3 regions of the Kitasatospora sp. NPDC089797 genome follow, and region 3 is predicted to be linked to each of the others. Evidence: riboswitches for the same ligand, from Rfam matches in the RefSeq annotation. Region 3 holds a riboswitch; each other region holds the start of a gene.

What was found. A riboswitch is a leader RNA that binds a small molecule or an ion and turns the genes downstream of it on or off. The one in region 3 is predicted to bind cobalamin.
Region 1: linked by a shared signal. The riboswitch ahead of AB0O91_RS08405 (iron ABC transporter permease) and the one ahead of AB0O91_RS40120 (ABC transporter substrate-binding protein) in region 3 are both predicted to bind cobalamin.
Region 2: linked by a shared signal. The riboswitch ahead of AB0O91_RS37400 (CbtB-domain containing protein) and the one ahead of AB0O91_RS40120 (ABC transporter substrate-binding protein) in region 3 are both predicted to bind cobalamin.

The regions. Positions count from the first base shown of each region.
Region 1 covers NZ_JBFBGS010000008.1:66,461-68,715, reverse strand. The annotation lists gene sodN (superoxide dismutase, Ni) at 166-561, shown strand; cobalamin riboswitch at 651-790, shown strand; gene AB0O91_RS08405 (iron ABC transporter permease) at 885-1,937, shown strand; gene AB0O91_RS08400 (ABC transporter ATP-binding protein) at 1,934-2,255, shown strand, end outside.
Region 2 covers NZ_JBFBGS010000070.1:12,004-14,258, forward strand. The annotation lists gene AB0O91_RS37390 ((2Fe-2S)-binding protein) at 1-19, opposite strand, end outside; gene AB0O91_RS37395 (CbtA family protein) at 49-918, opposite strand; gene AB0O91_RS37400 (CbtB-domain containing protein) at 945-1,133, opposite strand; cobalamin riboswitch at 1,200-1,323, opposite strand; gene cobF (precorrin-6A synthase (deacetylating)) at 1,496-2,255, shown strand, end outside; gene folP (dihydropteroate synthase) at 2,230-2,255, opposite strand, start outside.
Region 3 covers NZ_JBFBGS010000090.1:9,602-11,856, reverse strand. The annotation lists gene AB0O91_RS40125 (GNAT family N-acetyltransferase) at 1-699, shown strand, start outside; cobalamin riboswitch at 775-980, shown strand; gene AB0O91_RS40120 (ABC transporter substrate-binding protein) at 1,000-2,055, shown strand; gene AB0O91_RS40115 (iron chelate uptake ABC transporter family permease subunit) at 2,052-2,255, shown strand, end outside.

The DNA.
Region 1 (2,255 bases), on a different contig from region 3:
GGGACCGACCGCCCCCAGTCTGCCGTACGGACCCCCCTCCGTTCGATGCCCGGATTACCCCGGTTCCGGGTCCGTCTTTCGCCCTAGGCCCACCCTCCGACCGCGAAACCCCGAGGCCGGAAGGGTAGTCTCGGGCGCGGGAAGACGATCTAAGGAAGGACTCCCATGTTCTCTCGTCTGTTTGCACCGCGCGCCACCGCCCACGCCCACTGCGACCTGCCCTGCGGTGTCTACGACCCGGCGCAGGCCAAGCTGGAGGCCGAGTCGGTCAAGGCCACCCAGGAGAAGTACCAGGCCAACGAGGACCCGCACTTCCGCGCCCGCGCCATCATCATCAAGGAGCAGCGCGCCGAGGCCGTCAAGCACCACATCTCGGTGCTGTGGAGCGACTACTTCAAGGCCCCGCACTTCGAGAAGTACCCGCAGCTGCACCAGCTGATCAACGACACCCTGAAGGCCGCCTCGGCCGCCAAGGCGTCCACCGACCCGGCCACCGGCCAGGCCCTGCTGGACCTGATCGCCGAGGTCGACAAGATCTTCTGGGAGACCAAGCAGGCCTGAGCCTGACGCGTCGCCACCCGGCCGCCCCCGTCCGCACCGTGCGGACGGGGGCGGTCGTGCGTCCACGTGCGATCCGCCCCCGGTAAGGGTTGCCTGCCCTGAGCGGCTGTTATGCTGCCTGGGCGTCCGAGGGGGAAGTCCGGTGCGAATCCGGCGCTGACCCGCAACGGTGAGCGCGGTCCGAGCGACCGCGTCAGCCCGATCACCCTCGGCCGCTGGACTCCCGACAACTCGCCGTGGACCGCGAGGGGAAGGCGCCCGGGCCCGCCCCGGCCGGCGCCCGCCCCGGCACACCCGCGGCCCGAGGCAAGGCGCGACCGCCCGTGAGTGACCCCGTTCGCCGAATACCGACCGTCCCGCTCGCCGTCGGACTCGCCGTCGCCCTGCTGATCTCCCTGGTCTGCGGCGTCGCGTTCGGCGCCTCCGGGATCGAACTCCCCCACGTGCTACGGCTCCTGGGCGCGGGACTGACCGGCGGCCGGCTGGACGCGAGCGAGGCGGCGGCGTACGCGATCGTCTGGGAGCTCCGGCTGCCGCGCACCGTGCTGGCCGCCGTGGTCGGCGGCGGACTGGCCGCCACCGGGGTCGCCGTCCAGGCGCTGGTGCGCAACGCCCTCGCCGACCCCTTCGTGCTCGGCATCTCCTCCGGCGCGGCCGTCGGCGCCAACGCCGTCCTGCTGCTCGGCGCCTTCGCCTCGCTCGGGGTGTGGGCGATCTCCGTCTCCGCCTTCGGCTCCGCACTGCTCGCCATGGTGCTGGTCTACCTCACCGCCCGCACCGCGTACGGGCTCACCCCGCTGCGGCTGGTGCTCACCGGCACCGCGCTCTCCTACGGCTTCTCCGCCCTGACCACCCTGATGGTCTTCTCCTCGGACAACGCGGAGGCCGCCCGGGACGCCATGATGTGGCTGCTCGGCAGCCTCGGCGGCGCCACCTGGGGCAAGGTGCCGATCGCCGCCTGCGCCGTCCTGGCCGGGGTGGCCTACCTCGCCTGCGCCGCCGGGCGGTTGGACGCGCTCGCGATGGGCGACGAGACCTCCGCCTCGCTCGGCGTGGACCCGGAGCGGCTGCGCCGGGAGCTGTTCGTGGTGACCGCCGCCGTCACCGGCACCGTGGTCGCGGTCAGCGGGGCGATCGGCTTCGTCGGGCTGCTGATGCCGCACCTGGCCCGGATGCTGGTCGGCGCCGGACACCGCCGGGTGCTGGCGATCGCGCCGCTCGCCGGCGCGCTGCTGCTGGTCTGGGTGGACATCGCCTCGCGCACCCTGCTGGCGCCCGCCGAACTGCCCGTCGGGGTGTTCACCGCGGTGCTCGGGGTGCCCGCCTTCCTGCTGATGATGCGCCGCCGCGGCCAGGCCTTCGGGGGCCGGCGATGAGCGCCGCCGAGGACCTGAGCGTCGACGGCGTCTCGGTGGAGCTGGCCGGCACCCGGCTGGTCCACGAGGTGAGCCTGACGGCCGCGGCCGGCCAGGTGGTCGGGCTGATCGGCCCGAACGGCAGCGGCAAGTCGACCCTGCTGCGCTGCGTCTACCGGGTGCTGCGGCCGGCCGGCGGGGCGGTCCGGCTGGACGGCGAGGACCTGCACGCGCTCACCGCCCGCGAGTCGGCCCGCCGGGTGGCCGCGCTGACCCAGGAGCACTCCGCCGAGTTCGACTTCACGGTGGCCGAGGTGGTCGCGATGGGCCGGCTGCCGC
Region 2 (2,255 bases), on a different contig from region 3:
CGACGCGCTGCGGCGTCACGGCCCTCGGGGGCGTCGGGGAGGTCGGCGTCATGCCGCGCCGACCGGCTCGGGTCCGGCCTCGGCCGGGGCGGTGGCCTCGGCGCGGCTCCTGAGCAGGCGCTCGGCCATCGGCCCGAAGAGCAGGCCCAGCGTGCCCCACAGCAGCAGCTGCGCGGCCACCGAGTAGAAGCGGAACTCGAACAGGGTGTCCGCCGGGAAGCCCGGGTAGACGATGGCGCCCTTGTCGTCGGTCAACGGCAGCGGGGTCTCCGTCGCGTGGTGACCGAACTGCTGGACGTTGTCGGCGAGTTCACCGAGCGGGGGGAGCACCGCCATGACGATGCCGATCGCCACGGCGAAGGCGCCGGCCGCCAGCAGGGTGGCGTTCCAGTTCCCGAACCGGGCCTGGAGGCGCTTGCCGAGCCAGACCGCCAGGACGAGGAACACGATCGAGCAGACGACCATGCCCAGGTACAGGTTGCCGCGGTCCCGGATGGTCTCCGGGTGCCCGATGGCCGGCGGGTTGGCGGGGTACTTGATGAACGGGACGAAGTACAGGCCGAGGAAGCCGCCGAGCGCCACCAGCATCGCCAGGGTGCGCGGGCGGAGCCGGCCGGTGCGGCCCAGGCAGACGGTGTAGGCGATCGCGAACAGCGCGCCCATCGCCGTGCCGAACAGGATCATGCCGACGCCGATGCCGACGTTGGCCTGGACGGTGCGGCTGAAGATGTCCGGTCCGCCCATGTCCATCGGCAGTCCGGCGGCCTTGTCCAGCAGTCCCTGCGCGTCGTCGCGTCCGCTCTCGTACTCGATCGCCGCGTTGATCTGCGGCTCCGCGAAGATCCGGGCGAAGACGAAGGCGAGCAGGCCGGCCACTGCGCCGGCGAGGACGCCGCGCAGGATGAGTCTCTTCTCCATGTCGGGTGGTTCGCTGCTTCCGGTCGTCAGTGGCAGGGGAAGCCGAGGAAGTGCCGCGAGTCGTGGACGAACTCGTGGATGTGCATGTCCTTGCCGAACACGGAGTAGGCGCCCTGGTCGACGCCGATGAAGTAGTAGACGGCCAGCGCGATGAGAGCGGTGACGACGAGCCAGGCGACCGCCTTGGACGCCGGCACCACGACCGGGACGGGCAGGGCGGAGGGCCCGGGCATACTGGTGCTCACAGTTGAGCCTCCTTCGGGGATCGTGCGTCCCGTTCTCGTTGGGGCGGACGTGATGGCGTCGTATCTGACTCACGGGCCGCCCGGAGGAGGGCCCGCTCACAGTGGCGCGACCGTGCCGGAGTCCCACCGGCTTCCTTACGCCATCACTACGTCCGGTAGGTTAGGCCCGCCCCGGGGGGCCGTCAATCGCCCCGATCCGCCCGGGAGCCCAGCGTGCGGAAGGTCACGTCCCCGTCGCCGGACCGGTCCACGCCGTGCGCGCGGGCCCCGGACGCCGCAGGTCAGGGCGGTCCGCGGACGATCCGCCCGGCGGCATCCGGCAGAATCGCGGTATGCGGCAGATCATCGTCATCGGCATCGGTGCGGGCGACCCGGACCACCTCACCCTCCAAGCGGTCAAGGCCTTCGCCCGCACCGACGTCTTCCTCCTCCTCGACAAGAACCAGCAGCGCCAGGACCTGATGCACCTGCGCCGCCGGATGATCGAGGAGCACGGCCGGCCCGGCCACCGGGTGGTCGAGGTGCCGGACGCCGAGCGCGACCGCACCACCCCCGCCTACACCGAGGCGGTCCACGACTGGCGGCGCCGCCGGGCCGAGCTGGTCGGCCGGCTGGTCGCCGAGCACCTGGGCCCGGACGAGACCGGCGCGCTGCTGGTCTGGGGCGACCCGAGCCTCTACGACAGCGTGACCGCCGTCCTGGACGAGGTGCTGGCCACCGAGCCGGACGCCTTCGCGTACCGGGTCGTGCCCGGGATCAGCAGCGTCTCGGTGCTCGCCGCCCAGCACCGCACCACCCTCACCCGGGTCGGCCGACCGGTGCGGATCACCACCGCCCGCCGGCTGGCCGCCGAGGGCTTCGGCCCGGGCAGCGAGGACGCGGTGGTGATGCTGGACGGGCAGGCGGCCCTCACCGGCCTCGACCCCGAGGGCGTGCACGTGCACTACGGCGCCTACCTGGGCGGCCCGGACGAGATCCTGGTCTCCGGCCCGCTCGCCGAGGCCGCCCCGGAGATCGCCCGGCTGCGCGGGGAGGCCCGCGAGCGCAAGGGCTGGATCATGGACACCTACCTGCTGCGCCGTACCGAGGACT
Region 3 (2,255 bases):
GACCGCACCGACCTGGCCGCACGGCTGCTCACCACCGCCCACACCGCCTACGCCACGGCCGGCGCGGACACCGCCCCGGACTACCACCTGATGCTGCCCGGCGACTGGCGCGACCGCCCCGACACGGCCGCGGCCGTGGCCTGGCGCCGGGACGCGGCCGGCCGGGCCGGCCTCCCGGTGAGCCTGGAACGCCTGCGCTTCGAGTGGACGCCCCCGGCCGGCGTCCCGGAGCCGTCCGGCCGTCTGCTCCTCCAGCCGGAGCCCGACGACGAGGTCTTCGTCGAGCTGTTCCGCCGGGTCCTGGTCGACACCCTGGACACCGACACCCGCAAGGAGGCCGAACGCCTCGGCGCCGAGGCCCAGGCCCGGGCCGACGTCGCCTTCTACCGCGACACCATGCCCGGCGACCGCTCCTGGTGGCGGGTCGCCCGCACCCCCGGCGGCGAGCCGGTCGGCTTCGGCATCCCCTCCCGCAACCACGCCGCCCCCGTCGTCGGCTACCTCGGCGTCCTCCCGGAGCACCGCGGCCACCACTACGCCGACGACATCCTGGCCGGGATCACCCGCATCCTCGCCACCGAGGCCGCCGCCACCCGGATCCTGGCCGACACCGACCTCACCAACACCCCGATGGCCGCCGCCTTCGCCCGCACCGGCTACCGGAACACCAGCCGCCGCCTGGTCCTCTCCGCACGCTGACCCCGGACCGGACCGCCCGGTGCGGCGCCCCGGCCCCCGGCGCCGCACCGGGCGGAACCGCGCTGACCACGCCTGATACCTTGCCAAGGCCGTGGTGTACGGGAAACCGGTCGAAGTCCGGTGCGGCCCTCGCCACTGTTGCCGCGGAGTGTCGCGGCCCTCGCCGACCGGCTCCCCCAGCGGTCGGGGCCACTGGGCGGTCCACAGGAACCGCCCGGGAAGGTCGGCTGCGGCGCGTCGATGCGGAAGCCAGGAGACCGGCCACGGCGCGACATGTTCCACGAGGGTTTTGGAGAACACGTGCCCAGCGGTCTGCCGTACCCGGCCCGATCGATACGTCCCACCGGTTCCACCCGTCCCTCCGGCCCGCTGCGGGTCGGCCGGGCGGTCGCCGTCCTGCTGTCCGTCGGCGTGCTCGGCGCCTGCGCGGGCGCCCCCGCGCCGAGCGCCTCCGCCGGGGCGACCGGGAGCGCCGCACCGGTCAGCGTGGACAACTGCGGGACCACCGTGACGGTGAGCGCACCGCCCGCCCGGCTGGTGACGCTCAACCAGGGCGCCACCGAGGTGGCCCTGGCCCTCGGCCTGCAGTCCCGGATGGCCGGCACCGCCTACCTCGACGACGCCGTGCCGGACCAGTGGAAGGCCGCCTACGACTCCGTCCCGGTGCTCTCCGAGAAGTACCCGACCAAGGAGAAGCTCCTCGCGGCCCGTCCCGACTTCCTGTACGCCTCCTACGCCAGCGCCTACACCGACAAGGTCGCGGGCACCCGGGAGGAGCTGCGCGGCCAGGGCATCGCGTCGTACGTGTCCCCGTTCGGCTGCTCGGACAAGAGCCAGGTGCCGCCGACGACGTGGCAGGCGGCGTGGGGCGAACTGAACGACGTCGCCAAGGTCTTCGGCGTCCCGGAGCGGGCGGCCGAGGTCCAGCACCGGCAGGAGGAGCAGCTGGCGCAGTTCAAGGCGACGGCCGCGGGCAAGGACCTCAAGGTCCTGTGGTTCGACTCGGACACCAAGACGCCGTTCGTCGGCGCCGGGCACGGCGGACCCCAGCTGGTGCTCGACGCGGTGGGTGCCCGCAACGTCTTCGCGGACCTGCCCGGCGGCTGGCAGACCGTGAGCTGGGAGAAGGTCGTCGCGGCGGACCCGGACGCCATCGTGGTCGCGGACGCCGGCTGGGACACCGCCCAGTCCAAGATCGACTACCTGGAGAACGACCCTGTGCTGAGCAAGCTCGGCGCCGTGCAGCGCAAGGCCTTCGTGGTGGTGCCGTTCTCGGAGTCGACACCCGGTGTGCGGCTCGCCGACGGTGCCGCCAAGGTGTCCGCCGGGTTGGGCCGACTGCACCCGGCGTCATGACCTCCGCGCCCCGCCCCGCCGTGCGGCCGGCCGGTCCGGGTCGCGCGACGGCGGCCCTGACCGTCGGGGCGGCCCTGCTGCTGGCCACCGTGCTGCTCGGCCTGGCCGTGGGCTCGCAGCCCGAGCCGCTCCCGACGGTGATCGACGTGGTGCTGCGCCGGCTCGGGCTGACCGACCCGCACGTGACCCTGCTGGACGAC